DNA from 2 places in the Priestia sp. Y58 genome. Region 2 is predicted to be linked to the other one. Evidence: riboswitches for the same ligand, from Rfam matches in the RefSeq annotation. Region 2 holds a riboswitch; the other holds the start of a gene.

Region 1 (15,847 bases), on a different contig from region 2:
GGTTTTTTAAGCTATTTTTTTCTTCTTCTGAACGAGGAATAGCAAAATAAGCCTCGAGCCCTAACGAACGAAATCCTTCCAGTAAACCTTCAGAGATTACGCGGTATGCCTCTGTAACTGTCTTAGGCATGTTAGGATACTCTTCAGATACAATGACGCTGTAAGTAAGCTCTTCATCGTGAAGCACGCCCCTGCCGCCCGTTGGACGTCTTACAAAGCCTAGTCCTAATTCTTTTACTTTATCAAAGTTAATTTCTTTTTCAGCTTTTTGAAAATAACCGATTGACAGCGTTGGAGGGTTCCATCCGTAAAAACGAATCGTAGGTGGAATTTCTCCTTTACTATGCCATTCTAATAACGCTTCATCTAACGCCATATTGTAATAAGGCGAACGGTTGTTGGAATCAATAAATCTCCACTTTGCTTTCATCTACCTCATCCTCAGCTATATGTAATATAAAAAATAAATCCGTTTTTTAGTCTACCAAAAGATTGAGCTAAGGAAAAGCAAAGAGCAACATAAAACTGTGAATTCAAATGTGGTAGTTTTTTCATTTCCGGGAAGAAATCCGCTAGATTCAAGGCAAAATCGCTTTACTTCTAATTTCATTCACTTATATAATAAGAGTATGGATTTTGTCGAAGAAAGGAAGAATCAGCATGTCAGCAATTACAGCAGTACTCATTTTACTTGGAGTAATCATCATATACTCTGTCGTTATGTTCTTTGTCCAACGTCGCATTATGAAAACGTTAACTGAAGAAGAATTCCGCAGCGGCTACCGCAAGGCACAGCTAGTTGATATTCGTGAACCGAATGAATTCGAAAACGGACATATTTTAGGCGCACGAAATATTCCTCTGTCACAGTTCCGTATGCGCATTAAAGAATTTCGTCCAGATCAGCCTGTCTACATCTATTGTCAAAGCGGAATGCGCACAGGACGCGCAGCACAAATGCTTCGTCGCCACGGTGTTCAAGAAATCTATGATTTAAAAGGCGGCTTCAAAATGTGGAACGGTAAAGTGAAAAAGAAAAAATAATGGTATGTATATAGAAAAACCTCGCCTTTGGGCGAGGTTTTTTGTTAGACGTTTTGAACAGCCTGTTCTTTCTGATAACGAAGCACTGGCTTTCTCGCTGCCAGCGTTTCGTCAAGGCGCTTCACAACCGTTGTATGGGGAGCTTCCTGTACGACTTCAGGCGTTTCTTCTGCTTCTTTTGCAATTTGAATCATCGCATCGATAAACGCATCTAGCGTTTCTTTCGACTCTGTTTCCGTTGGTTCGATCATCATGCACTCTTCTACGATAAGCGGGAAGTAGATCGTCGGCGGATGATAGCCAAAATCAAGCAGTCGTTTCGCGATATCCAATGTGCGTACGCCAAGCTTTTTCTGACGTTTTCCTGATAAAACAAATTCGTGCTTACAGTGACGGTCAAACGGCAGCTCATAGTGCTCTGCTAAACGACGCATCATATAGTTGGCATTTAACACAGCATTTTCTGTTACGGCTTTTAAGCCGTCTGGACCCATTGAACGAATATACGTATAAGCGCGAACGTTGATGCCGAAGTTTCCGTAAAACGGCTTTACGCGTCCAATTGACTGAGGACGGTTATAGTCAAAGTGATAGCCTTGTTCTGTTTTCACAAGCACTGGTTTAGGCAAATAAGGAATTAAATCTGCTTTTACCCCTACCGGACCAGAACCAGGACCGCCTCCTCCATGAGGGCCTGTAAACGTTTTATGAAGGTTTAAATGAACCACGTCAAACCCCATATCTCCAGGACGGGCTTTACTTAATACTGCGTTTAAATTTGCACCGTCATAATAAAGCTTTCCACCTGCTGCGTGAACAATTTCAGCCATTTCTAAAATATCTTCTTCAAATAACCCTAGCGTATTTGGGTTTGTTAACATTAAAGCGGCTGTATCTTCTCCTACTACGCGGCGTAAATCCTCTAAGTCCACTAAACCATGTTCGTTTGATTTTACCGTTACCGTTTCAAATCCCGCAACTGTTGCCGAAGCCGGGTTCGTTCCGTGAGCTGAGTCTGGAACAATGACTTTTGTTCGCTGCGTCTCACCATTTGCTTCGTGATAGGCACGAATCATCATAAGCCCGGTCCACTCGCCGTGAGCACCTGCTGCTGGCTGAAGCGTTACTTCATCCATTCCTGTGATTTCTGTTAAATGCTCTTGTAAATCATATAAAAGTTCGAGAGCACCTTGAACCGTTTGCTCATCTTGAAGCGGATGGATGTGCGCAAAACCAGCAATGCGTGCTGCTTGTTCGTTCACTTTTGGATTATATTTCATCGTACATGAACCAAGCGGATAAAATCCTGAATCCACTCCGTGATTTCGTTTTGAAAGCGCGGTGTAATGACGCATAATATCGAGTTCTGATACTTCAGGAAGCTCAGGCGCTTCGGTACGCACATACGCTTTTCCAAGCAGTTCTTCAGCATTAACTTTTGGCACATCTAACTCAGGCAATGAATAGCCGATTCGTCCTTCTTTACTGCTTTCAAAAATAAGTGATTGATTTTGATTAAGCATGAAGATCCCCCAATTCATTTACAAGTTGGTCAATTTCCTCTTTTGTACGGAGCTCTGTAAAAGCAAGCAGCATGTGATTTTCAAGCTCTTGGTTATCACGGCTAAGATCATAACCGCCAATTATTTTTGAAGCTAATAACTGACTGTTTGCTTCTGTTACCGAAACAGGAAGCTTCACGACTAATTCATTAAAAAACGGTCCTTCATATGCTACATTTACCCCTTTTGCCTTTAACTCTTCATATGCATAATGCGCTTTTGATAAATTTTGCAGCGCCATTTCTTTTACACCTTGCTTGCCTAAAGCTGTCATGGCAACTGATGCCGCTAAAGCATTTAACGCTTGATTTGAACAAATGTTAGAAGTCGCTTTATCGCGGCGTATATGCTGTTCACGTGCTTGAAGGGTTAAAACAAACCCTCGCTTACCGTTTTCATCTACTGTTTGCCCTACTAATCGTCCTGGGATTTTTCGCATAAGCTTAGACGTAGTTGCAAAGTATCCGCAGTGCGGGCCTCCAAATTGACTTGGAATACCAAATGGCTGTGCATCTCCAATGACAATATCAGCTCCGAATTCTCCAGGAGGCGTAAGTAAACCTAATGATAAAGGATTGCTTGAAACCACAAACATGCATTTTTCTTGATGGGTAATTTCTTCAATTTCTTTTAACGGCTCGATTTGTCCGTAGAAATTTGGATACTGGACAATAACAGCTGCCACGTCACTCCCCATCTCTTTTTCTAACGCAATCATATCTGTTACTCCGTCTGCTGCAGGGATTTCTACCACTTCAATGTATTGACCCTTCGCATACGTTTTTAACACATCTTTTGACTCAGGGTGAACAGCCGCAGAGACAAGTACTTTTTTCTTTTTTGTTTGACCTGCACTGAGCATAGCGGCTTCTGCTAAAGCAGTTCCTCCGTCATACATAGAAGAATTAGCCACGTCCATCCCCGTTAACTCACAAATCATTGTTTGAAATTCAAAGATGGCCTGAAGTTCTCCTTGAGAAATTTCTGGTTGATACGGAGTATAGGCCGTATAAAATTCCGAACGAGAAATAACATGATCAACAATAACCGGCATGTAATGATCGTAAACTCCTGCTCCTAAAAAAGAAGCATAGTCTTTTAAATGAGCATTTTTAGCAGCCATACTATTTAATTCTTTTAACAGCTGAGGCTCTGAAGCCGCTTTTTTAATATTGTATTCTCCTTGAAAACGAACGCGCTGCGGAATATCTGAAAATAAATCCTCAACAGATGAAACACCAATTGCTGCTAACATTTGCTGCTGATCTTGTTCTGTCATTGGTAAATAGCGATGTAACATGTTAAATTCCTCCCCAAAGCTTACTTTGAACGTTTATAAAAAGGTGTTGAAACTACTTTTGCTTTTAAGCGTTTTTTCCGAACCTGCACTTCCACTTCTTGACCAAGCTCTGTATACTCTGCTGACAATAGTGCTAGACCGATGTTTTTCTTTAATGTCGGTGACTGTGTACCTGTTGTCACAAATCCAATTTGTTCTTCATCTGCAAATACTTCGTAACCGTGTCTTGGTATACCTTTATCAATCATTTCAATTCCTACCAGCTTACGAGGTGCCCCGCTTTCACGCTGTTCTTTTAACACTTCTTTTCCAATAAAGCTGTCTTTGTTCGTCTTTACTGCAAATCCAATTCGAGCTTCAATGGGCGTAATATCTTTTGAAAGCTCTTGGCCATATAAAGCCAAAGTAGCTTCAAAACGAAGCGTATCGCGAGCTCCTAATCCGCAAGGCAACACACCTTCATCACTGCCTGCTTCTAAGATAGCCGTCCACAAGTGAGCGGCGTCAGCTGAAGAACAATAAATTTCAAAGCCATCTTCCCCGGTGTACCCAGTACGTGAAACGAGAGCTTTTACATTCGCTACTTCTACATCATTAGCAAATGTAAATGGCTTTAATAAAGATAAATTTTCGTTCGTTAAAGTTTGTAAAACTTTTTCTGCTACAGGACCTTGTAAAGCTAGCTGCGCAGTTTCACCAGATTGATTAACGAGCGTTACATCTCCTTGTTTGTGAGACACCAGCCACTCATAGTCTTTTTGAATATTAGCAGCGTTTACGACTAGCAAATACTCTTGATCTGCTTTTTTATAAATCAGCAAATCATCTACCGTGCCTCCGTCTTCATAACACATAGCCGTATACTGCGCTTTTCCATCTACGAGGGTAGAAACGTCATTTGTCATCGTGTGCTGAAGAAAAGCTAAGCTATCAGCTCCTGTTACAAGAATTTCTCCCATATGAGAGACATCAAAAAGGCCTGCCTTTGTACGTACAGCTTCATGCTCTTCTTTAATAGAAGAAAATTGAACGGGAAGAGCCCATCCGCCAAAATCAATTGTTTTGGCACCATATTTTTGATAGGTATCATAAAGCGGCGTTTTGTGTAATTCTGTTGTCATATTTATGTCCTCCTCTTTTTCACGTGAAACTTTTCATAACGGGGAGTTTTCAAATAGTGTGGGGATCACTATGTATCCAAACAAAAAAGGACAGAAAACCCCCTACTGTATTTAGTAGGAAGTCTCTGTCCTTTTCACCTGAAAGTTTACCTATAAACGAATAGGTTTGCCTCGTGGGTGGTCTATAAACGCATAGACACTCTCCAGAGCTGCGTCAAACAAGAGTCTTTTTGCCTGAGAGATTCACAATTTTATTGCTTGCTCCTTCGGCGCTACATTCAAGTAGTCTCTCCCCGTGTCGTCATTCGCTTCTATAAAGTTGGTAAAGTTGGGCATACTACTGAAAGATGTATCTATCTTTATTCACACAATCATTTGTAAAGTGCTAATCTATTTTCTTTTTCAAATTTTCTAAATATATTTTTATCCTACCTGATTCTTATCATTTGTTCAATAAAAATTTTTTACAAAGGAGCATTTTTATCATGAAAGTGAAATTAAACATCGATGAAACATGGGAAGCAGCCTTCTCAACTAAATTGGAGCAAGACGGCCCTTGGTCTGCATGGGATTTGTATAAACTTGCCTATGAAATAGAAGACCAAACGCTTATCTCAGAATTTGAAGGACTGCAAAGCCCAAAACATCTAGCTGATTTAACTCCGCTTCCTCATCAGCTCGAAGTGGCCAAACAAGTAGTTGAAACAATGAATGGGAAAGCCATTTTAGCAGATGAAGTAGGACTGGGAAAAACGATTGAAGCAGGGTTAATTTTGAAGGAATATATGATTCGCGGACTTGTTAAAAAAGTTCTCATTTTAGTTCCAGCTTCGCTTGTTTCACAGTGGGCTATAGAATTGAATCAAAAATTTTATATTCCCGCAGTCCCTCAAAGAAAATCATATGTGTGGGATCAGTGCGACATCGTTGTGTCTTCAATTGATACAGCAAAACGTTCTCCTCATCGAGAAATTGTGCTAGAACAAGACTACGACCTCATTATCATTGATGAAGCTCATAAACTTAAAAACAACAAAACAAAAAACTATGAATTTGTGCAAAGTCTAAAAAAGAAATTTTGTCTGTTGCTAACCGCAACACCGATTCAAAATCGAATTGAAGAAATTTTTAACTTAGTCTCTCTTTTAAAGCCTGGCCATCTCGGTAATAAAGACTATTTCGAAGAATTATTTTCCGCTAAAAAACGCTCTTTGCAAAACGATGAACACTTAAAAGAGCTTGTTAACAAAGTTATGATTCGAAATCGCCGCCACGATACGGGTATCGAATGGACGAAGCGAATTGTTCAAACCATTCCTGTTGAATTCTCGCCAAAAGAACGGGAGCTGTACGATGCGATTACATCTTTTAAAGGAAACGGACTCCACCCTTCAAGCGCTTTTTCAATTTTAACCCTGCAGCGAGAGGCCTGCAGCAGCCGCGAAGCGGTGTATATGACATTAAAAAACATGCTGGAACGTCAGGAAGATCAAAACAGCGCATTAACGGAACATATGATTACGCCGTTAATGGAACTACTTCAGCAAGTGCCGCAAAATGCAAAAGCAGAAAAAGTGCTAGAGCTCGTTCAGAAAATTGATGATAAAGTCATTATTTTTACTGAGTACCGAGCAACTCAACTGTATTTACAGTGGTATTTAAAACAGCATGGAATTACCTCTGTACCTTTTAGAGGCGGATTTAAGCGAGGTAAAAAAGACTGGATGAAGCAGCTTTTTGAAAGCCACGCGCAAGTATTTATTGCCACTGAAGCAGGCGGAGAAGGAATCAACCTTCAGTTTTGTCATCATATCATTAACTATGATCTACCGTGGAATCCAATGCGTCTAGAACAGCGAATTGGAAGGGTCCATCGTTTAGGTCAAAAACATGATGTTCACATTTACAATTTAGCCATTCAACATACGGTCGAAGAACATATTTTAAAATTACTGTACGAAAAAATAAACCTTTTTGAACGAGTTGTTGGAGAGCTAGATGATATTTTAACAAAGCTTGATTTAAAAAATATCGAAGAGCATATTCAGGATATTTTATTTCATTCACGGAGTGAAGGAGAAATAAAAATCAAAATGGAGAACTTGACGTCTATTATTCAATACGAAGACAGCGAGGAGGATCAGCATGCAGCAAACTGATATTCATCAATTTTTAAAGCGTTATTTTCTAGCTAATAATTGTTCTATTGTCACAGAAACATCGTCTTACCTGACGGTTCAATTAACGATTGAACTCGATAAAGAATTGATGAATCGTCCATTTTATTGGCACTATATCGAAAAGACGGGAGGAGAAGCAACTCCTGCTTCGCTCACTTTCATTACAGACCCAGCATTTGAAGACGATTCCGTTCAAGGAGAACGAATTCATTTCGGTTCACCTAGACTGCACCAAATTTTCGCTTCTACTCAAAAACTAGGCGGGTTTATTCACTTGTATGAACAAGTTGCATCAGCTCAGCCAACGAATCAGCCTTTGCACCCTTGGCTTGCATTAAATATTAAAGTCTCGTACAAATGCGATCGTAAAAAAGATGAGCTCTTGTCGCTTGGCATTAATTTAATCAATGGACAAATTATTGAATCATTTCACGAATTAATCATTAATCAAAATCTGTCATCTAAAATCTCAGACTATTGCTTTACTCTCTCACCTTTTATTAAACCTAAAAGTGCCATCGCACGACTCACATCATATGTGACTGACTATGTTAAAACTCAGCCAACTGAATGGGCTGAAAAAGCTCAAGAGAGATGGTATGAAGACTTAGCGCTTCTTGATCATTTTTACGAAACAGCAGAAGAGCTGCCAGAAATATATATGACCGAAAAAACAGCGCTTCAAGAACTGTACGAGCCGACTATCTTGTTTAAGTTTATAAACGGTGGCTTATTTTACATATCGCCTGAAACGATGTCTCTTCAATTTAACAAAACACAAGCCGGTTAAAAAAAAGATGAGCATATGATATGCTCATCTTTCTTTTTTCTTTCGATACCACAGCATAAACGACAGCGGAATCATTCCAAACCATCTGTTTGCAAAAGGTGCTCGCTCTTCTTTTTTTTGAATCTTTTTCGTTTTCCTCTCTTCTTTTGGCTGATCCATATATTGTACAAATTGCTGAGTCATATATTTTACATAATCATTCGTTTTCATATAATCATCTCCTCAGCACTATTATATCCGGAGAGAAAGAGACTTAATCCGTCCACTTTACAATGTGCTGATCCTTTTTTTGAATATATGCCGTTTCCGTCAATGCTCTTCCTTGCAATGTTTGACACTTTATTTTTAGAATAATCATCTGTTCATCTTCACTTACTACTTCGTATGAAACCGTACCAGTTTCTAATACTAAAGATGCAAATGGAGATTTATTACGTTCTTTTATTTCTTTTTTTACATGTACAACCGCGTTTTCTAAAAGATGCTGCAGACGATTTTTCTGCTCTACTTCTTGATAAAATGAACTTTTCGTCACAAAATAAGTGGTTTGCTGAGCTACTAACAGAAGAAAAAGCGCACAAAATGCCAAAACAACCGGGAGAATAAATCCTTGCTCATTATGTTTCATAAGCAAACATCAAAAACGTCGTAATGGTTTCTTCTCTAACTTTGTTAACACCGTCTGTTGAACGAATCAACAGCCTTTCTTTTTGCTGTTCATACATAATATTCTTAATGTGCTGCAGCACAACTTCATGACCACTTTCATCCACTCGTCTTCTTATCTTGTCTTCGTAGCGTTCATAAGTGATGATCTGATTATTTTCCATTTTCAACGTAAGCGTAGTCGCATGAATTCCCACTTCTTTTGCTTCTCGATATTCCATCGCAAGTTGATTTACAAAGATTTCCCACTCCATTTCATTCATACTAAAGTCCGGATTATATGTTTGCTTAGCTAGCGGAATGATAATGGGGAAAAATGAAACAATGATCAAAAAAAGAGTAAAACTGACTAACATCTCTATAAGCGTAAAACCTTTTTCCCTTTTCACTTCAACATCACATCACACTTCTTTTTCATTTTCTCAGCGGAATCTGTCCATTCTACACAAAGCTTTTGAGCACTTTCTCCGTCCCACTTCAGATAAAACGCAACGTTTTCTTTTACGATTTTTTCTCGCCGTTTATATCCTGCTTCATATTTATATTTCAATAGCTCTTCGTGCAAGATAGCATCAGCTTGATACGAAACATATTGCTTCTTTTCTGCTTCCTTCATCTGAACATACAAAGGAATAATTGTACCGGTTAGGAGTAAAAGCATACTAAATGAAACAAGCATTTCTAACAAGGTGTAGCCCTGCTGACCCTTACATCTTGTCCACATAAAAACGCCCTCTGCCTATTTGAAAAGTAACTTTATATTTAAATTTTTGATTGCTGATAAAAATGGTCTTTGCTTGAGAAATATTGCCGTTTTTGTTGTATTGTATCGTGGAATTGCCGCTTCCAAATGTGATATGAATGGTGGAGTCATAGGCGCGCTTATAAAGAACGGCACGAGAATCAGAAATAATATATTCTGTTCCCTTCGGTGCGAAGTTAATTTTAATTGGAGATTCTCGGTTCATGGCTGTCTGCTGCACATAAAACGTGTCGCTTTGCAGCTGTCGCAAGAATAGTGTGATTTTGTAATATTCCACAAGCGGTCGAATAGCTACAATAATGGAAAACATCATCACTTGCACAATAAATAAAACCATCAGCATCTCAATGAGGGTAAACCCTTTTTGCTTAAGAAGAACCACTAGCTGTAACCTTTCCGGTACCGTCAATTTGAATAGCTTGGCCATTTGGACACACGGTGCCTTCTTTTAAGTAGCCTCCTGCTTCAAGCTCTTCTAGACTTGGTTTTTCGCCATTTTCAAGTTCGTATACTTGTACCTCAGCCTCTACGGTTTTGACAAGAGCTGAGCAGCCTTTGTTGTTAATAACCGTATTATGCTTTAATACATTTGGAATCATAATGAGCAAAAGCACGGTAATAACGAGCATAACAATGAGCATTTCAATAAGGGTAAATCCTTTATCACCTTTTAGAATCATACTCTTTCACCTTTCTACAAGCTCGACATCACTTCTAACATCGGAAGCATAACGGACATATACATAAGCAGAATGACAATTCCGATGAATAAAAATGTAAGCGGCTGTACATATTTTAAAATACAAAAAATAAATTGTTCCATTCTTTCCATCATAAATAGACTGTAATCATACAGTTCTTGAGAAAGCTCACCGTTCTGCTGGCCATGCACAATAACGTGAGCCAAGTCTTTTTCATAATGAGATTTACCTGAAATGATATGATCTAGTCGCATTCCTGAGGAAAGCTGATCTGTAAAAGCAAAAGCTTCCACTTGAAAAAACGGATGATGCTCTTGCTTTTGAAAAAGAGCAAAGCATTCATAAATAGATAAACCACCATTTAGTAAATTGCTCATATGAACAGAAAAAAAGTACGAGTTAAATAGCCGTGTGAACGTTCGGATAACGGGAACTCTCATAAAAAGCTGCATTTGAACTACTGGAGGCAATTTTTTAATGTAAATCACATAAAACAAATACAGGATGATTGGCATACTGATGACTGCAGGTAACACAAAAGGAAAGAACGACATCGCCTGCATAAATAAGAGGATAAACGAAGACTGCTTGTTTCCAAAGGATAAGTACAGAGCTTCAAACTGTGGAAGTAAAACCGTACTTAAAACAAATAAAATGGAAAGAATAAACAGCAGTAGCAATACGGGATATTGAACAAGCTTTTGAAATTTTTTACGATGCCTTACTTTTTCTTCAATCATTGAGCTGCTTTCTTTCAAAGCAAATTGAAGGTTTCCATGCTGTTCTGCAAAATATAAATAGCTTAGAATATCACGGTGAAACTGAAGTTTAACAAAAGCATCGTGCAAAGATTCTCCTCGTTTTAACTGTTCAAGACATTTTTCAATATCCGTTTTTTCTTTGCTAGATACTTGAAACGTCAAAAATGAAAGAGCTTGAGAAAGAGTGTAGCCTTTTTCTAAGAGCTTAGAGACCTGCTTAAGAATTTTTGCTTGCTGAGCCAGAGACCACCTTTTTTGTTTATTTGTCTTTACCCCCATCCATCTAGCGAATGCGGATATAAATAGCCTAGCGCAATTCCTTTTAGAATAACATCTCGGAGCGTCTTATAATCATAATCCGCATTTTCTCCTTTCACTTCTCTCATCACTGCGCTAAGCTCCTTGCCATAAAGCAATTCGTATATGCTGGACTGACGATGCTTCCTCATTTTCTTACAAGCAGGGTGGCATTTTCCGGAACACAGCGGACAGCGAATTTCTACAAGGCGCTGCGCAGCTACTGCTACAAGAGTCTGTTCCATTTCTTGAAAGCTAACCCCAAATTCAAGCAGCCTGTACAAAGATCCTTTTGTATCTTTAGTATGCATTGTTGTCAAAACCAAGTGTCCGGTAAGCGCTGCTCTCACAGCAATTTTGGCGGTCTCACTATCTCTTATTTCTCCCACCATGATAATGTCTGGGTCATGGCGCAATATAGCTTTTAAACCAGTCGTATACGTAATCCCTGCGCGTTCATTTACCTGCACTTGAAGCACGGTTTCACTCGGTTTTTCAATAGGATCTTCTAATGTAATAACATTCCGATTAAAAAGGTGCTTTACTTCGTGTAAAAGAGTATATAGAGTGGTGGTTTTACCTGATCCTGTAGGACCGGTAAAAATAATTAATCCATGAGAGAATTTCAAGAGAGAAATAAGCTTTTTAGTATGTTCAGGAAAAAGAGATAAATGTTTGAGAGATGTAGATTGTTGATGAGGCAAAAGTCGAATAACAAGACTTTCATCATGAGAAGTAGGAAGAGTTGATAAACGCAAATTTACTTGATAGTGATCAATGGAAGTGGTCAGTGCACCATTTTGAGGTTTTCTGCGCTCGCCAATATCCATTCCCCCTAAAAATTTAAAATGCGAAATGAGCCGTTCAGACATTTCCTTTGAAATAACCCTCTTTAAACTAAGCTCCTGGTCAATTCGCAGCTGAATCACAGCATCTTTCTTTCGGGGCACAATATGCACATCAGAACTTCGGCACTCACATGCATCTCGTATAATGTAAGTTGCAAACTGTTCAATTTCGGTCAAACGATCATCGCTCCTTTATTTGTAATAAAGATGATTGTCAAAACATCTAGAAACAGTAATTTCGACCTTTTTCGAGATTTTCCTTCTTCTTTTTTCATTTTTTATAATTTTTTTAGTATACGTTTCTTTTCTTCGTTTCAGTCCTTGTACACGATGTACAACTTCTGTACACCTCTAAACGACTACATAAAAAAAGACAACGTGATGTAAAACTCTACGCTGTCGTTTTATTCGTTATTTACTGAATTGAGCTTCTTCATCATGTACGCTTAGACAACTAGAGAAGCAAGACTTGTTTTTTTCTTGACTAGATTTTTAAGAGCAGATTCATTATAGCCTACTACAAGCTTTTTGCCATCTGTTAAAATTGGTCGGCGAAGCAAACGAGGATGTTCAATTAATAGATTGACCACTTCTGATAGTGTCATGCTATCCACATCAACATTTAACTTTTTATATTCTTGACTTCTTTTAGCCAGAAGTTCATCCATCCCTTCTGTTGTCATAGAAAGAAGTTCAAGCATTTCTTTATGAGTAGGTGTTTCTCTAAATAAATGACGCTCTTTAAAATTCACATCTTCCTTCACTAGCCACTTTTTCGTTTTACGACAAGATGTACAGCTCGGGTACGTATAAAATTTAATTTCTTCCATATGAAACCCTCCCGTTTTTTAGTTATAGGTTGTTTATATACATTGTACACGTTTTGTATAACTTTTGTATAGTATTTTGCACATGTTTTGTATAACTTTTTTTCTTCTGTCGTATTTCAAGGAAAAGATAGCGTTTTCAGGAAAGAAAGGATGTATTATAATGGAAAAGTATCGATATAGTTTCATAAGCGCTTTCTAGTGCTTACACAGCGATGACATTCATCATGACACTAACTAAGTTTGATAAAGGAGGAAATGGACGTGGAACGAATGTACCGTGTAATGGGGTTCTGGACAGCAATTTTCACTGTAATGTTTTACCTCGGTCACATGCATAAGACTTCTTTACTCTTTTTAGCTCAAACAGGCTTTTTTGTAATTCTTAGTTATTTAAAGCTGTCTGAAAGAATGTACATTTACGTTTTCGGAGCATATTTGACCGTCTTTTTTGTGGGGTTCACGTACTGGTCAACTTTTATGATGACACCAGGACAGTAAAGAGAAAAGCGATGGGCTTCCATCGCTTTTTGTATTCTTAAAAACCATTTAGAAAAGGATTTTGATCCATTTCGTGTCCCACAGTTGTTTCAGGTCCGTGACCGCTTAGTACAAGTGTATCTTCTGGAAGGGACAGCAATTTCGATTCGATGCTTTCTAACAGCTGAGCTTGATTGCCTCCAGGTAAATCTGTGCGTCCAATGCCGCCTGCAAAAAGCGCGTCACCAGATACTACAAAGTTACCCGGTTTGAAATAATATGAAACGCTGCCAGGAGAATGGCCAGGCGTTTCGTACACCTCAAATTGGAATGAGCCAATTGTTAAATTGCCTTCGACTGAAATAATATCGGTTGCATCTGGAGCCGTAATTTCTCCTAAATCAAAAAACTTCGACCCGTTTAAATCACTATTATGAAGCCATTCTTTTTCATTTTTATGTACATAAAGCGGGATAGAGTAGTGATTCATCACTTCATCTACTCCTCCAATGTGATCAAAATGAGCGTGTGTCAGCAAAATAGCTAACGGTTTATACGTTTGTTTTTCTAGAAATTCAACGAGCTGTTTTCCCTGAGCTCCCGGGTCAAAAACTAAACATTCATTTTTTTCGTTAGCAACGATATAACAATTCGTTTGAATAGGTCCTAGCGGTATACGATGATAGTTCATAATGTATCCTCCTTGTAAAATTTATTTCCGTTATATGCATTATCATACACACATCATCTTATAAATGAAAGTAAGGACCTTTCTAAGCTAATAAGGCGAAAGAAAGATTGGTTTTCATCTCGACAAACGGTTAGAAAAGTTTTACAATTAAAGGGATAAGCTAATGATAGCGCTTTAATTTTAAGTTGCCTAAAGGAGGTTTCTTCGAGTGGGTCTTATGATTATTTTTGCACTAACAACATTGCTAGGCGTATTTGCAGCTATTTCATCTTTTAGAAATAAAAACATATTAGGCATTGGTTTTTCGGTACTAACATTCGGTGTGTTCGGATGGTTTACCGTGATGACCATTATACATCACGGTTATCCGGCGGTACATCATTAAAAAAGCCACGCAAAGCATATGCTTTGCGTGGCTTTTCAAATAGATAGATATTCCATTGCCGCAACTAAAATAGCCTTGGTCGGATTATATACGCGCGATATTTGAGATAAAGGCAGCGGATTAATTCCTTTCCCCAGTTCTAAGGTGAACCCTAGCTTTTTCCTTTCTAAAATAAACCAATCTTTAAATCCAGCGTGACTATCAATCGTTTTGACTGCTTTATAACCGCTTACCCTTTCAAAATAACTGGCTATTTTCTCCGCTTCCTTCGGCTCTTCATTCATATACCCCCAGTAAAATTCTTCTCCTTGGGTATGTAAAGCTATCACACAATCAAAATCATGACGCTCAACGAGTTTTACCATTGCCTGCGCTTCAGGTTCAGACAGTGATTCATAACCTGGAAAGTCCCGATAATGCGGAGCTTTAGGTTCTTTGCGCTTTTTTTCAATTTCCCAATAAGCCGGAAACTGATTGTTTAAGTCTACCCCTCGGATATTTGCTTTCCAGCTTTGAAAATCAGGAAAATCTCTCCCTATTTTAGAAAGAAAAGACGCATAAGGTTCACTTACAGTAGGACCTTTTAAGACCAGGTCTACTCCGTCTGGATTAACAATTGGAACCGCAGAAAGCGTAACTTGGTTAAAAAGAGCTCTTGCTTCCTGCCCGTTCAACGCCTGGTCATAATGAAGAGCAGCTAAATAATCTTCAACAAACTGTAGAAGAACATTTGTTGTAATCCATTCATTGGCATGAAAAGACGCATTAATATGAACTTTTCTTTCTCCGTTTCCAATTAAAATATGAGGAATCGGCTTTCCAAGCACGCTGCACCCTATCCATTCAAGAGAACCATAGGGGTAGTACGTCAAAAGTGTTTGGATATCTTGTATTGTTCGCGTGTAATCGTAGGGCTTTTGGATATCTACAATTTGCATAATCTTCACTCCTTTACACTATGTATATGTAAAGATTGAAAAGATGCATGATAAAAAAGCGCTTTGACTAAATGTCAAAGCGCTTTTTTATCTCAGTTAGATTCTTGCTTATTATTCAAAATAAGATTTAACTAACCAAGCTCCTCCAATAATTCCCGCATCGTTTCCTAAAGTAGCGATTGCTAATTCAGCACCTTGCGCTACGCGAGGAAATGCAAAACGTTTGAAATAATCTCTTACCGGTGCAAGTAATACCTCGCCTGCACGAGACACACCGCCGCCTAGAACGATCTTCTCAGGGTTTAATGCATTAGCAGAGTTTGCTAGTGCTAGACCTAAATGAAAGGCAACTTTATCTACAACATGCATAGCTAACTCGTCTTTTGAACGAGCTGCATCAAATACATCTTTAGATGTAACTTGTCCATTTTGTTCTAACACTGTGCGAAGCTCACTTGGTTTGTCCGTTTCCGTTAATTCTTCCATTGTTAAA
Region 2 (15,847 bases):
ATTAAGAGTAGTTGGTTATATAAAAAGCGGTTTATAATGAAGTAAAGGAGTGAAGAAAATGGAATTTAACATGAAAAAAGAGGCGGGGTTTACAACAAATCTTCCTTATGGAGAGCTACATATCGCCGGAGATGAAGAGTATGGCTTTCGTCCCTATCAGCTAATGGTATCGTCCATTGCTGTTTGCAGCGGAGGCGTGTTGAGAAAGATTCTAGAGAAAAAAAGAATTGCTTTTTCCGATTTACGCATCCAAGCTGATGTGACGCGAAATGATGAAAAAGCGGGGCGAATCGAAAAAATTCATTTGCACTATATCATCACAGGAGAAGACCTGCCATTAGACAAAATTGAAAAATCGATTGAGCTAGCCCGAAAAAATTGCTCAATGCTACAGTCGGTTATTGACAGTATAGAAGTGACAGAAACCTTCGAAATAAAATAAAAGTGGACAATGTCCACTTTTATATTTCTTTTGGTTTGCTTCCGGCTTTATCAAAATAGCGCATGCGTTCAGGGGTCAGCTGAAGAAGCAAATAATTTGGGTCGTCTGGACTTTTAATCCACTCTTTTAACTTTTCATTCCAAAATTTCTTTTTTAACTCTTCGTTTGTTTCTACATTTACTTTGGCTTCTACCTCTACATACGGATCACTCCAACCTTGCCCATCATAGCCTAACAAAATATGAACGTAAGGGTTTTTTTCTAGTTCTTCGACTTTATGGGTATCTTTATTGGTGGCGGTGTAGAGCACAAGGTCTTCATGAAAAAACATCATAAAGCGTGAATAAGGTTTTCCATCTTGAATTGTAGCTAACGTTCCAATTGTATAGTCATCCAGTACGGATAAAATTTGATTTTTCACATCATTATTGCTCATTTTTTCACTCCTTATTATATCTTTTTACCCTTGGTAGTTTGGCTGATTTTTAACTATCTTAATCAAAAATCAATTAAGGGTTTATCTTTTATAAAAATAGGTTAAAAATACTAACATTGACGGTGAGTCTATACAAATTCCATTAATTTGATATGATTGATTTTGTTGTCAAAAAATGAATAAGGTAGGTGTACATATCGATGATCAATCGGATTTTTCTTATAGCGGTTATTCTTGGGGTGCCGCTATCTGTTATTGGGCACATGATGCACTGGTCAGATGTTCTTATGTTTATTATTTACTGTTTAACAATCATTGCCCTCGCAGCTTTTATGGGAAGAGCAACAGAGAGCTTAGCTGTTGTAGCTGGTCCTCGAATAGGCGGTCTATTAAATGCTACGTTTGGTAACGCTGTAGAATTAATTATTTCTATTTTTGCTCTAAAAGAAGGCCTTACAGCTGTGGTGCTTGCATCGTTAACCGGTTCTGTATTAGGAAATCTCCTTCTTGTAGGCGGTCTTTCATTCTTCATCGGGGGATTAAAATTTAAGCGCCAAGAATTTAATGTCTATGATGCAAGACATAATTCTGGATTGTTAATTTTTGCTGTTATCGTTGCGTTTGTTATTCCTGAAGTTTTTGCTAGCGAAATGGACGAAGCGAAGACCATGTCCCTGAGTGTCGGAATATCCATTATTCTCATCATCTTGTACTTAGCGGCGTTATTTTTTAAGCTGGTAACGCACCGAGGCGTGTATCAGCATAAAAGTGAAGAAGTGGAAGAACATGAGGAGCCAGAATGGTCAATGTGGAAAGCGATTGCGGTTCTCTTTTTGTCTACGTTAGCTGTAGCTTACGTATCCGAAAGCTTGGTTAGCACAATCGAAATTGTATCGGAAAGCTTTGGCTGGAGTGAGCTGTTCATCGGGGTCATCATTGTAGCGATTGTTGGAAACGCAGCAGAACACGCTTCGGCTATTATTATGGCCGTTAAAAACCGCATGGGTGTAGCGGTTGAAATTGCTGTTGGATCAACTTTACAAGTAGCGATGTTTGTAGCACCGATATTAGTACTTGTTTCGCTAATGTTCGAAAGCCAAATGTCTCTTGTTTTTACTTGGCCTGAGTTGATTGCGATGGTAACAGCTGTATTTTTAACGATTGCGATTTCTAATGACGGAGATACAAACTGGTTTGAAGGCGCAACTCTTTTAGGTGCTTATATTATTATGGGAATTGGTTTTTATCTTATTTAAAAAAGAAACGTTCACTTTATGTGGACGTTTCTTTTTTGTGAGTGAATAGAAGAATTTCCCTTTTGGTATTCAGGATAAAACAGGGGATGTTTGAAAAAACTATGGTTGCATTCATTAACGATGTTGAAAGGAGTTTCTAGATGTTACGTAAATTGCTTTTATTTGTGTTTACCATCATTATTTCATTTTCATGTTCAACGAAGATCGCCATTGCGAAAACAGCTCAGCCTACCATCAACGTGCCTTCTTCAGCTTTAAATATTTCAAAAGAAAATACGTATCCAAATGCTAGTCAAGACACGCCATATTTGCAGCCGAGTGAGTTTACAAAAGAGCTCATTGAAACATCAAATGTAAAAATTGACAACCCTGATTTAATTCGTATATTAAATGAATCAAACATTTCTAAAACTCCATGGGCAATTGGATTCAGAGCAACCATCTTTTTAGGACAGTGGCCGTTAAATTACGAATCAACAGAAACAAACGTTAACTGGCAGCACCAGCGAATCAATACAAATCATTATGATAACAGAGCAGGAAAAACTCAGTACAAAATGATGTACAGCCAGGAAAATCAAAGCCATGTAAAAGGCGGATTAACAGCAAAAGTGCCTCAGCCTGATCATGTTAAACAAATGATGCTAATTGAAGCAGCTAAAAAAACAAAGCTCACTTTATCATTTCAAACGTTTGTAGGTGCCGGAACGAAAAAAGACCAGGTCTATAACGTAGCTCCTAAAAAAGTAGGTTATCTGTATGCGTATACGCCTGCTGTAAGTGAAAAAGGAAAAGTAACATATGGAGAAGTGTATGTAACGGTAAAAGGAAGCAAGCGTTCAATTGTGGTGAGAAATGTAACGTCTCAAGGAATTGGAGCATGGATTCCAGTACAAGATTATGTTTCCTTAAGCTTTGGGGCTTACGATCAGCCGAGATAACAAAAAAGAGATTCCAGTGGTGGAATCTCTTTTTGTTATTTTGTAATGCTCGCTTGGAGTTTGCTAAAATCGGTATCTTGATAATAGCTGTTTTTCACCAAAATATTAGGTCCTAAACAAGACACTGCTGAACAATGACAGCTAAGTTCTTTAGAAATTGTGCTTTGCTGCCACGTATTAAAAGCGTCTGTAAGCTTTGTATCTTGAATGTTCCCAAGAGGAGGCGTATCACCAAAATCAGTTACGATAATATCTCCGTCAAAAATATTGACATTTAGGCGAGAGCGCCCGTCTGGATCGTTTCGAACGGTTACATTTTTACTGCTATATAAGCGCTGTAAAAGGGTTAAGTCTTCCTCATTATTGCTGCATGCATAAAACGGCAGCGTGCCGAATAGCATCCACACATTTTCATCTCGGATATCAAGAAGGTGATGAATAGCTTGACGCATTTCAGGAAGAGATAATGTTTCTAGAGTGCTGGCAAAGTCACTTGGATACATAGGGTGTACTTCGTGACGCTGACAAAGCATTTCATCAACAATTTGACGATGAATCTTTTCCATATGAGGAAGCGTACGTTTATTTAACATCGTTTCAGCTGATACGGTTACACCTGCTTTTACAAGCGCGCGGCTGTTTTCAATCATACGGTCGAAATATTTGGCGCGCTGCTCATAAGTAGGCTTTCGCTCCATCATTGCAAAGCCAGCTTCCACAAAGTCGTCCACCGTTCCCCAGTTGTGAGAAATATGTAAAACATCTAAATAAGGAATGATTTGTTCGTAACGAGCAAGATCTAATGTTAAATTTGAATTAATCTGTGTACGGACACCTCGTTCATGTGCATACTTTAATAAAGGCACCACATAATTTTTCACAGAAGATAGAGACATCATCGGCTCTCCACCCGTAATGCTTAACGCTCGAAGAGTTGGAATTTCATCGAGACGTTTTAAAATTAAATCAAGCGGCAGTGCGTTTGGGTCTTTTGGCTGCAGCGTATATCCAACTGCGCAGTGCTCACATCGCATATTACAAAGCGTCGTTGTTGTAAATTCAACGTTTGTGAGCGTCGGTTTGCCGTATTGTTTCATATCTAAATACGCTTCCCACGGATCGAACTCCGGGGTAATTCGTTGTAAAGTGGCCATAAAAAAACTCCTTTTATTTTTCCGTAAAGTGAAATGATTATGAAAACATCTCACGGTCCGTCCTGCTAGACTAAATTATACGTCTCATTCAAAACGGACACCAGTGACTATTATGGATTTTATTGCTTTTAGTTGTCAAATATGAAAGTATTCGTTAGGATATAAAGAAATACGAATGAAAAGCTATATCAGGAGGGTTTAAAATGGGAAACGCCGTTCGAGATAAAGATTCACAAGTACGTTATTTAAAAGATCGTTTAAATATGTTTGTACACGTATTAGACTCCATGGAGCCTGAAAACACAGACCTAGAAGACATTGACCGTTTGATTACAATGATTGATGACCTCGAAGCAAAATGTGAGCAGTTTAAAAAAGATAAAGAATGAACAAAGGAAAAAGCGCTAGAAAAACTAGCGCTTTTTTGCTTGAAGTGGAAATCCTCCTATAAAGGTCTTTCGAAACAATTTTTGAAGGAGTATAATAAATTTTGAAAGTTGTACGACAGATAGATAAATACATACATTAGCGGGATATGGGAGGAATTAAGTGATGATTGAAGCTTTAAAACAAAGCATGTACGATTTAATTGTTGAAACATCTACAAAATTGCCAAAAGACGTTCGACGTGCTATCGCAAAGGCAAAAGCGCGTGAAAATGCAGGAACGCGTGCAGCAATGTCTTTAGCGACCATTACCAATAATATTAAAATGGCGGATGATAATTTATCGCCAATTTGTCAAGATACAGGTATGCCAACATTTAAAATTAAAACCCCTGTAGGAGTGAATCAGCTTCAAATTAAAGAAGCGATTTATTGGGCAATTGAAGAAGCAACAAAGCACGGAAAGCTTCGCCCTAACTCTGTAGATTCGTTAACGGGAGAAAACAGCGGTAATAATTTAGGCGGAGGCACGCCGGTTATTAAGTTTGAACAGTGGGAAAATGACTATATTGATGCGCGTCTCATTTTAAAAGGCGGCGGCTGTGAAAACAAAAACATTCAGTATAGCCTGCCTTGTGAAGTAGAAGGATTAGGTCGAGCTGGCCGTGATTTAGACGGCATTCGTAAATGTGTGATGCACTCAGTATACCAAGCGCAAGGCCAAGGCTGTAGCGCCGGCGTCATTGGTGTTGGAATCGGTGGCGACCGTACAACAGGCTATGAATTAGCAAAAGAGCAGCTGTTCCGAAACTTAGATGACGAAAATCCAAACGCTCAGCTTAAAGAATTAGAAGAGTATGTAATGGAAAATGCCAATAAGTTAGGAATCGGTACAATGGGCTTTGGCGGAGAAACGACATTACTTGGCTGTAAAGTCGGCGTAATCAATCGTATTCCTGCTAGCTTCTATGTGTCAGTTGCGTATAACTGCTGGGCTTACCGTCGCTTAGGTATTAAAATCAATGCTGATACAGGAAGCGTTCAAGAGTGGCTGTATCAAGAAGGCGAAGAAGTAGATTTTAATAACAATGCAGGTGCAGAAGAGAAGCAAAATGCGGATGAAACAAAAGAAGTTATATTACAAGCACCTATTACAGAAGAGCAAATTCGTGAATTAAAAGTTGGCGACGTGGTGCGCATCAACGGTATGATGTACACAGGGCGCGATGCCATTCACAAACATTTAACAGATCACGATGCGCCAATTGATTTAAATGGACAAATCATTTATCACTGTGGTCCGGTTATGTTAAAAGATGAAGATGAAAAATGGCACGTAACCGCTGCAGGACCAACAACAAGTATCCGTGAAGAACCTTACCAAGGAGATATTATGAAGAAATTTGGTATCCGCGCGGTTATCGGTAAAGGCGGTATGGGTCCTAAAACGCTTGCTGCTCTTCAAGAGCACGGCGGCGTATACTTAAATGCGATCGGCGGAGCTGCACAGTACTATGCTGACTGCATCAAGAGCGTAGAAGGCGTTGATTTGATGCAGTTCGGTATTCCTGAAGCAATGTGGCATTTAAAAGTAGAAGGCTTTACAGCTGTAGTGACGATGGATTCACACGGAAACAGCTTGCATGCAGATGTCGACAAGTCTTCATTTGAAAAGCTTGAGCAATTTAAAGAACCTGTATTTAAATAAGCATACGTCCGGAGCGTATGGTAAAAAGTAACGTTCATGAACGAGAAAATTGAGTGGATACTAAGCGTAAAATGACTTCCGAAAGGAGCTTCTTATGCGCCGGTTCACCTTTTTTCTCGTTTTTTTATTCGTGATGTCAACAGGCATAGCATCTGTTGAAGCACAAATGTATCCAAACACTCCGATCAGCTGGGGATTTCAAAAAAGCAAAAATCACAAGCCCGCATCCGCTGGTACAGCTTATGAACAAATTCTTGCTAAGTATGATGCTTTTTACCTCGGAGATACAAATAAAAAAAATATTTATTTAACATTTGATAACGGTTACGAAAATGGCTATACACCGCAGGTATTAGACGTGCTCAAAAAAAGAAAGGTTCCTGCGACGTTTTTTGTAACAGGACATTATTTAAAAGAAGAGCCTAAGCTTATTAAGCGAATGGTAAAAGAAGGGCATATTGTTGGGAATCATTCATGGCATCACCCTGACTTAACTCAAGTGGATGATGCGCGTTTTAAAGAGGAACTGCAAAAAGTAAAAGATGAATACAAGAATATTACGGGTCGTGATGAAATGAAGTATCTTCGCTCACCTAGAGGTGTATTTAGCGAGCGAACGCTAGCTCTTTCAAAGCAAGAAGGCTATACGAATGTATTTTGGTCACTTGCATTTGTTGACTGGAAAGTGAATGAACAAAAAGGCTGGCGCTACTCATACGACAATATGATGGCTCAAATACATCCGGGTGCGATCATGCTTTTGCATACCGTTTCAAAGGATAACGCAGATGCGTTAGATCAAGCGATTGTAGATTTAAAAAAGCAGGGCTATACGTTTAAAAGTATTGATGATTTAATGAACGAACGCAAACAAATGAAGAAAAGTTTTTCTAAAACGAAATAACGATAAAAACCGATGGGAATGTTTCTCCTGTCGGTTTTTTGCTGTTGAAGTGTTATAATATGCGTTGATGTCTTTTTTAAAGCGATACGGTCTACTAGGTTTTAAGCAGCTAAGGACCGTTAATAACTATATAAAGAATTTAAACTAATCGGAGTTGGTCTCATGAATAAACCAAAAACTGAAATGAAAGTTCAAAAAGGACAAACATTTCCGTTGACGATAAAAAGACTTGGTATTAATGGAGAAGGCGTAGGATATTTTAAGCGCCAAGTCGTCTTTGTGCCGGGAGCATTACCAAATGAAGAAGTGGTTGTAGAAGCAACAAATGTCCAGCATAAGTTTGCCGAAGGGAAAATCAAGCGAATTCGCAAAAAATCTCCTCATCGCGTAGAAGCGCCCTGTCCTATTTACGACCAGTGCGGAGGCTGCCAGCTTCAGCATTTATCCTATGAAGGTCAGTTAGAATCCAAGCGCGATATTGTTCTGCAAGCGTTCGAACGTCACAGTTCATTAAAAAAAGTAGAGGAAAAAACCCGCCAAACGATTGGTATGGAAGATCCTTGGCGCTATCGTAATAAATCTCAGTTTCAAGTCGGCGTAGATAAACAAAAAGTCATCGCTGGTTTGTACGGACTGAATTCTCACCGCTTGATTGATATTGAAAACTGTCCCATTCAGCATAAAGCTACGAATCACGTGACAAAAGAAATAAAACGAATTTTACAAGATCTTCAAATTCCTATCTACAATGAACGCAAACGCCGTGGTATTGTACGTACCATCGTATCTCGAGTAGGATTTGAAACGGGTGAAGTGCAAATTGTCTTGATCACGGCTAAAAAAGAAATTCCGAAAAAAGAGCTGCTGATTAAAGAAATTCAGCGCCGCCTACCGGAAGTGAAATCGCTCGTACAAAACGTAAACGGCCAAAAAACATCGCTTATTTTTGGAGATGAAACGTTTACGCTCGCTGGAAAATCGGTGATTCAAGAAACGTTAGGTGATATCTCATTCGAACTTTCAGCGCGTGCATTTTTCCAGCTGAATCCTCTTCAAACGGTGAAGCTATATGACGAAGTAAAAAAAGCAGCTGCGCTAACAGGCAGTGAAAAAATTGTAGATGCTTACTGCGGAGTAGGGACAATTGGCTTATGGCTTGCTAAAGACGCCAAAGAAATTCGCGGAATGGATACGATTGAAGAATCGATTGTAGACGCAAGAAAAAATGCCCAAGATCATGGGTTTGAGCATGCTACGTACGTAGCGGGTCCGGCTGAGAAATGGATGCCGCAGTGGGTGAAAGAAGGCTGGAAGCCAGACGTTATCGTTGTTGACCCGCCGCGAACAGGCTGTGATGACAAGCTTCTAAAAACAATTTTACAAGTAAAGCCAAAGAAAATGGTTTACGTATCTTGTAATCCATCCACATTAGCGAAAGATGTGCAGCAGCTGTCGAAGGCTTATCATGTGGATTATATTCAACCTGTTGATATGTTCCCTCATACGGCACATGTAGAGAATGTGGTGAGCTTGACGTTAAAGAAATGAATAGAAAAAGAGTAAAGGGCAGATCGGCTTCTGCTCTTTTTTGTTTGTAATTTTGTAATAAGGAGGTCTTTATCACAAGTAAAGGAACAAGGTTTTTATGTAGTATCATATTTCAAATAAGAAAAATAAATGAAACTAATTTTTCCTATTGACAAAGCATCCAACTGGTATTAGAATAAACAACTATTCGACAGTCATTCTATTGACTGAAAAATTTAATACGTAGAAAGCTATGATTGCTATGGATCACACTATAGCAGGAGCAGCTTCTGGAGAGATCGCGATAGTTTCGCGACGCCGAAGGGTTCACAATCTCAGGCAAAAGGACAGAAGAGTACCGGATATTTATTTGGCATGTTACTAATTGTTAGTATGTACCATAATATTTGTTATTCTTATGACCATGAGATTGGAGCGCATCCAATCTCTTTTTTTATTGGACTTTATTTTGTAGTCCGCACGATTGTATCAAAGGTTTTATTGTTAGGAGGAGTTAGAGTTGGAACAACGAGAATTAAAGAGGGATTTATCCAATCGTCATGTTCAGCTAATCGCGATTGGAGGAACCATTGGGACGGGATTATTTTTAGGTTCTGGTAAAGCAATACAGCTTGCAGGTCCCTCTATCATCTTTGCTTATTTAATTGTTGGTATTGCGCTTTTCTTTGTGATGAGAGCGCTAGGAGAACTACTGCTGTCTAAAGCAGGTTATCAATCGTTAACGGATATTGCTGAGGAATATCTTGGACCGTGGGCTTCATTCGTAACGGGATGGACCTACTGGTTTTGCTGGATCATGACAGCTATGGCTGACGTGATTGCCGTTGGCGTATATGTGAAATATTGGTTCGATATCCCTCAGTGGGTTCCTGCACTTATTTGTGTGATTATTTTATTAGGGCTTAACTTATTAACCGTAAAATTATTTGGAGAATTAGAGTTTTGGTTTGCTTTAATAAAGGTTATTACGATTCTTGCGTTAATTGTTATTGGCGTTATTTTATTGGTAATCGGATTTAAAACGGATGCAGGATCGGTTACGGTTCAAAACCTTTGGAATCATGGAGGACTGTTTCCAAACGGGGTTTCAGGTTTCTTACTTTCATTCCAAATGGTTATTTTTGCATACGTGGGGGTTGAATTGGTAGGGGTATCGGCAGCGGAAACATCAAATCCCCAAAAAAATATTCCATCGGCCATTAATAAAATTCCGCTGCGAATCTTATTTTTCTATGTTGGAGCGCTTATCGTCCTTTTATTTATTAACCCGTGGATGGAATTAAATGCAGCAGAAAGTCCATTTGTTAAAACCTTTAGTTTAGTCGGAATTCCGCTTGCTGCTGGAATTATTAATTTTGTTGTATTAACTTCAGCCGCTTCTGCTTGTAATAGCGGAATGTTTTCAACAAGCCGTATCTTATATAATTTAAGTAAAAATGACCAAGGGCCATCTACGTTTGCAAAACTGAACAAAAACCACGTACCAAGCAACGGATTGTTTGTATCTACGCTGGTTATCTCGGCGGGAGCTTTGTTAAGCAAACTGATACCAGATCAAGCTTTTGGCATCGTAACAACTATTAGCGCTATTTGTTTTATTTGGGTGTGGAGTATCATTTTGATTTGCCATCTAAGATATAAAAAAACGCGTCCGCAGCTGCATGCAGCATCAACATTCAAAGCACCGTTAACACCATTTATAAACTATGTTGTGCTAGCGTTGTTTGCTGTGATTCTTATTATTATGCTGTTTTCTGATGCGACGCGCCCAGCCTTATTGTTGACACCCGTTTGGTTTATTCTCTTATTTGGTTTTTACGGGGCTAGAAGAAAAAAGAAATAGTAAATTGGTGACCTCATCATTTCGTGATGGGGTCTTTTTATTGGAGGATAAATAATTGATTTCTACTGCATGAAGAAAATGCAGGAAGCAAAGTTTATATAAGAACCCTAAAAAAATGTTTTAACAGAAAATACAGTGAAAAAGCTCATAGTTTTCTGATAGTAATGTAGAACCAAGTGATTTTCTTCTATGTCTAAAGATGGAATTCTATCATTTACATGGAAAAGTCTTCATTTTGGAGTACAATGAAGGTAGACTTCATTAGATTAAGGTGAACAAACATGAAATGGTTTAAATCTCATACGTTTTGGAAAATCTTCACGATTAATGTGCTTCTTATTTGTACCGTATTAACGCTAATGTTTATTGTTTCAAGAGTGATGCTGCCTAATATTTCTCAAGATCAATATCGACAGGTAACTGATAAAACCGTCAAGAGAATGAAAGAGCAAATTAACGTTGTCATTAAAGATATTTGGAGCCTGGGCGACGAGGTACAGCAAGATCCTATTTTTTTATCGGATGATGAACAAGAAATAGACAAAGAATTGCAGAAAATAGTTAATATTTCACCGTATATCGATAGCGGAACCATTTTTAATGTGAAAGGGTATGTTGAGCATTATTATCCGAATGATTTAAAGAATATGAAACAGGTGAACTTAAGTAAAAGAAAATATTTTCAAGAAGCGCTGCGAACCAAAAAAATATATTTAAGCGATGTCGTTTCAGCAGATACAAAGCACTACATTGTGGTGATGGCGATTCCTATTTTGGATGGGCAGCAAAATGTAAAAAAGGTCGTAAATCTAGCGCTGCGAATTGAAGAAAATGAAAGTTTTCAATCCATCTTCCAAACGTTCGATATAGGAGAGAACGGCTATACATTTATTGTAGACCGCAATGGTAGAATTATCTCCCACCCAGAGAAACAGAGAATCGGTGAAAATGCTAAGAAAAACGAAATCGTTCAGAAAACGATGAATCATAAATCAGGATATCAGCGCGTTGTGAACACCGAAGGAAACTATTTCTTTGCATCATTTGAATATATTCCTGTTCTTAATTGGGGGATAGTTGCTCAGTTACCCGTTGAAGAAATTTACAAGCCTTATGAAATGTTTGAAAAAACGCTTTGGATCGTTTCAGGTGTTACGATTTTACTGCTTTCGTTTTTTACTGCGTTATATGCAAGGCAAATTGTGAATCCTATTCATAAACTATATGAATTGGCGGGACAAGTAGCGCGCGGGAATTTTAATCAAAAAATTCCGGAACGAGAAATTGAGCGGGGCGAAATCGGTATTTTATCTAAACAGTTTAATGAAATGATTAGCTATATACGCCATTCTAAAGCGAATTTACAGCAAAAAGAAAATCAGCTGCAGGAACAAAAAACGTTTTTAAGACAAGTTATTGATATTAATCCAAGCTATATTTATGCGATTAATCAAAAAAGGGAATTCATTCTCGTTAATGAATCTTTTGCGATGCTCTTAGGTGAAAAACCTGATGACTTAATTGGACAATCAATTGATAAATATCAGTTCAACCTTCAATCAGATCTTTTATATAAAGGGGCGTTTTCAAACTGTACGCAAAAAGGGATGGTATTAGAAGAACAGTTTAAAGATTCGAAAGGAAACCGGCGCTGGGTCGAAACAGCAAAACTTCCTATTATGAATGAAAAACAGGAAGTGATTCAAATGCTGTGCGTATCGACAGATATTACGGAGCGTAAAAAAGCAGAAGAGAAGCTTAGAACTTCTGAGAAGCTGGCCGTTGTAGGAGAACTTGCAGCTGGAGTGGCTCATGAAATCAAAAATCCTTTAACTTCTTTAAAAGGTTTTGTTCACTTATTAAAAGAACAACATCCTAAAGATGCTTTGTATATAGATATCATGGAAACTGAATTAGAACGAATGAATGGAATCGTAGAAGAATTTTTGATGTTAGGAAAACCTCAGGTAATGAAGGTTGAATCTTTGAATATGCAAGCGCTTGTTCAAGAAGTGTGCTCACTTCTTGAACCTGAAGCAGTAGAAAAGGAAGTAGCTTTCATATTTGAAAGGGACGACCAGTTACCAAAGGTGTATGGAGATAAAAATCAGTTAAAACAAGTATTTATTAATATTATTAAAAACTCTATCGAAGCAATGCCTGAAGGAGGGAGTATTCATATTACTATCAAAGCAAAAGAAAACCACCTTTGGCTGCAGATTGCTGATGAAGGACAGGGTATTCCTCCTGAACGGTTAGCGAAGATAGGTGAGCCTTTTTATAGTACAAAAGAAAAAGGTACAGGTTTAGGGCTGATGGTCAGCTATCGGATTATTAAAGCTCACCACGCGCAGATGACGTTTTCTAGTCAGTTAGATAAAGGAACAAGTGTGGATATATTGTTTCCAATAATAAAAAAGTAGGGGAAGTTTCCCCTACTTTTTATTATTATACTTATAATATATCGAAAGCCTTGATGGTACTAAAATCAATGAAAGTACTAAAGAAGATATCCACAGGTTAACAAGAAGTTAACTGCTGAATTGTATAGGATATTCACAACTTTATCCACATTATTCACATTTTTTCAGAAAATTTACATAAAAATTACCCACTGTCATTTCAAGTTATGAAAGCGGTAATATGCATATCCAATAAAGTTATGCACATTATCCACATAATTGTGGGTAAACTTTGTGGATATAATAGAGTATTAAAAAAACGTAAATCATACGCTTGAAATCTTCGTGTTATTATTTTTACATAATATAAAACGTCCTTCCGATACACAGTGTACAGAAAGGACGTTGGGATGATCAAGCGTTGGATAGAGATGTTTTGCCTCACTTATTTTTTCGTGTAGCCGCCTGCACGGTCTGCTTTTTTAAACTCGCGGCCGTAATAGATTTCTTGAGCGCTACTTAACGTATTTTTTGCGTTTTCTTTTCGTTTTTTTTCAGACATAAAAAAACCTCCAATTAACGTTTTTCGATCATGTTACTTATTTTTTCCAGAATCTCTCGTTTTTAATCATAAAAAAAAGCTCTCCGTTACACGGAGAGACTCTTACGCTTCTTTAAGCTGGTGATCTTCTTGAACGTCTTGTTCGTGACGCAAGTAGTATAATGTATACAAGTCTTTTGGAATTTCGTATAAATCGTATACGTCTTCATGTTGATTAATTTCATCGTATAAAGCTTTGTGTGTTTCATTCGCAAGTACTGCATAAGGCAGTTTTTCTGCAGCCTTAATAGACCTAATATTAATTTTACGAATTCGCATAAAAATTCGCTCTATATTTAACTCAAAGAACAGTTCATTAAAGAACGCTTCTTTTGCAATTTGATTATATCCTTTTCCATGAAACGGTTTGCCAAGCCAAGTGCCTAAAAAACCAGCTTGGTCCTGTACATCAAATAAATTAATGGTGCCGATAGGGTTACCCCATTCGTCTAAAATCGTGCGAGAAATAATTTCTCCATGATCTTCTGCTTCCATCGTTTGTTTAGTCACAAATAAAAATTCTTCATAGGAATGGGCTTTATGACGAACAAAAGGGAAGACATCAGGATGTACCATGAGTTCGTATAGAGATTGACAGTCATTTAGGTCACGTTTTTTTAACATAACTTTTCCCTCCTGATCGAGGGTATATACAGACTCCAATCAAGTCCCCACCCTCGAAATTTTTTAATAATTAAAAAAATTTCGGGGTGGGAATCGAACCCACTAGAACCAGTTACCTGGTGGCGCACCATTTGCCTTCCCATTACAAGTCAACAAACATAAAAAGTCAACGTGTGATGTTTATGCTTTTGTGAAATTCACATGCTTCTAAACGTATCATACTAAAAAAAATTAAAAAAGAAAATAGGTAAAATGTTAATTTTTTTTAAATAATATTTTACCATTTATCATGGTAAAAATAGGCTTTGCTAAGTAGTGAAAGGGATGATGGCTCCATAGTACTAAATCAGCGTCTTTTCCTGCTTCGATACTGCCGATTCGCTGATCAATACGGAGATTTCGAGCAGCAGCAATCGTGATGCCTTCTAATGCTTTTTGTTCTTCAAGTCCTTCACGTACGGCAATGGATGCACAAATATTTAGGTACTGAATGGGCGTATAAGGGTGGTCTGTTGTAATGGAAACTTCTACTCCTTCATTGCAGAGAGCTTGATAGGTTTTCCATGTTTTATTTTTCAATTCAATCTTTGAGCGGCGTGTTAAAGTTGGTCCCACGCTTACTTTTAAATTTCTTCCACCTAGCTCTTTAGCAATTAAGTGACCTTCTGTACAGTGTTCAATACGAACGTCTAAATGAAATTCATCTGCTAAGCGCAGAGCTGATAGAATATCATCGGCTCGGTGAGCATGAATTCGAACGGGAATCTCTCTATTCAGCGCTTGAATGAGTGGTTTAATTCGCAAATCATCTTTATTGTCACTGCTTTTTGCATGATAAAAGGCTTCTCTCAGCATCCCCATAATACCCATTCGTGTAATGGATTCTTTATTGCCATGGCTGTGGATTCGTTTTGGATTTTCTCCTAGCGCAATCTTAAGTCCAGCTGTCTCTTGAATCAACATTTGAGAAATACTTGTTCCGGCTGTTTTAATAACAGACGTTGTACCTCCGATCACATTTGCACTTCCAGGCATAATGTGTACAGACGTAATACCCGCTTCAATGGCATCTTTAAACCCAGGATCTAAAGGATGTACGCTGTCAAAAGCTCGGATATGGGGAGTCATAGGCTCGATTGTTTCGTTAGCATCATTTCCGGCCCAGCCGGTTCCTTCATCATATAGTCCTAGATGTGTATGAACATCAATAAATCCAGGGAATAAATAGCGCTGTTTGCAGTCAATAACTTCTACTTGAAGAGGAGGCTGCAAGTTTGGCCCAATTAAAACAATTTTTCCATCTTGAATGAGCACATCATTATTATAAATAGGTTTTGAAGTAATGGGATAGAGCGTTGCATTTCTCAAGAGAATGGTTTTCATAAAGGATGCTCCTATCTATCGGCAGCTTAGTCACCTGTTTTAGGTAAATATCAGAAAATAACTAGAGTAAATCTCGCAATGCATCTTCTAATACAGTATATGTAAAAATGTAATTCTGTTGAATCAATTTTTCAGGTAAAACACGCTGTCCTTTCAAAATAATCATACTCATTTCTCCCATCAGCAGTTGAAGGCCAAAGCTAGGTACGGGCATCCAGT

What was found. A riboswitch is a leader RNA that binds a small molecule or an ion and turns the genes downstream of it on or off. The one in region 2 is predicted to bind glycine.
Region 1: it holds a riboswitch for glycine, as region 2 does, so the genes downstream of both, gcvT (glycine cleavage system aminomethyltransferase GcvT) here and MMB68_RS22315 (amino acid permease) in region 2, are expected to answer to the same signal.

What each region holds. Positions count from the first base shown of each region.
Region 1 covers NZ_JAKWFL010000001.1:697,789-713,635, forward strand. The annotation lists gene MMB68_RS03665 (lipoate--protein ligase family protein) at 1-430, opposite strand, end outside; gene MMB68_RS03670 (rhodanese-like domain-containing protein) at 661-1,044, shown strand; gene gcvPB (aminomethyl-transferring glycine dehydrogenase subunit GcvPB) at 1,089-2,567, opposite strand; gene gcvPA (aminomethyl-transferring glycine dehydrogenase subunit GcvPA) at 2,560-3,906, opposite strand; gene gcvT (glycine cleavage system aminomethyltransferase GcvT) at 3,927-5,027, opposite strand; glycine riboswitch at 5,240-5,332, opposite strand; gene MMB68_RS03690 (DEAD/DEAH box helicase) at 5,513-7,186, shown strand; gene MMB68_RS03695 (YqhG family protein) at 7,173-7,997, shown strand; gene MMB68_RS03700 (YqzE family protein) at 8,022-8,207, opposite strand; gene comGG (competence type IV pilus minor pilin ComGG) at 8,251-8,625, opposite strand; gene comGF (competence type IV pilus minor pilin ComGF) at 8,615-9,052, opposite strand; gene MMB68_RS03715 (type II secretion system protein) at 9,049-9,387, opposite strand; gene comGD (competence type IV pilus minor pilin ComGD) at 9,371-9,853, opposite strand; gene comGC (competence type IV pilus major pilin ComGC) at 9,795-10,106, opposite strand; gene comGB (competence type IV pilus assembly protein ComGB) at 10,121-11,167, opposite strand; gene comGA (competence type IV pilus ATPase ComGA) at 11,158-12,210, opposite strand; gene MMB68_RS03740 (Spx/MgsR family RNA polymerase-binding regulatory protein) at 12,480-12,863, opposite strand; gene MMB68_RS03745 (DUF2626 domain-containing protein) at 13,125-13,361, shown strand; gene MMB68_RS03750 (MBL fold metallo-hydrolase) at 13,399-14,031, opposite strand; gene MMB68_RS03755 (DUF2759 domain-containing protein) at 14,240-14,416, shown strand; gene MMB68_RS03760 (M14 family metallopeptidase) at 14,452-15,354, opposite strand; gene MMB68_RS03765 (ROK family glucokinase) at 15,466-15,847, opposite strand, start outside.
Region 2 covers NZ_JAKWFL010000009.1:20,075-35,921, reverse strand. The annotation lists gene MMB68_RS22360 (OsmC family protein) at 59-442, shown strand; gene MMB68_RS22355 (pyridoxamine 5'-phosphate oxidase family protein) at 462-878, opposite strand; gene cax (calcium/proton exchanger) at 1,079-2,134, shown strand; gene MMB68_RS22345 (YfkD famly protein) at 2,275-3,075, shown strand; gene yfkAB (radical SAM/CxCxxxxC motif protein YfkAB) at 3,111-4,229, opposite strand; gene MMB68_RS22335 (SE1561 family protein) at 4,433-4,618, shown strand; gene MMB68_RS22330 (fumarate hydratase) at 4,782-6,323, shown strand; gene pdaA (delta-lactam-biosynthetic de-N-acetylase) at 6,418-7,227, shown strand; gene rlmD (23S rRNA (uracil(1939)-C(5))-methyltransferase RlmD) at 7,390-8,775, shown strand; glycine riboswitch at 9,035-9,115, shown strand; gene MMB68_RS22315 (amino acid permease) at 9,275-10,618, shown strand; gene MMB68_RS22310 (PAS domain-containing sensor histidine kinase) at 10,900-13,041, shown strand; gene MMB68_RS22305 (YfhE family protein) at 13,466-13,582, opposite strand; gene MMB68_RS22300 (GNAT family N-acetyltransferase) at 13,685-14,245, opposite strand; gene MMB68_RS22295 (amidohydrolase) at 14,501-15,628, opposite strand; gene MMB68_RS22290 (TIGR01777 family oxidoreductase) at 15,690-15,847, opposite strand, start outside.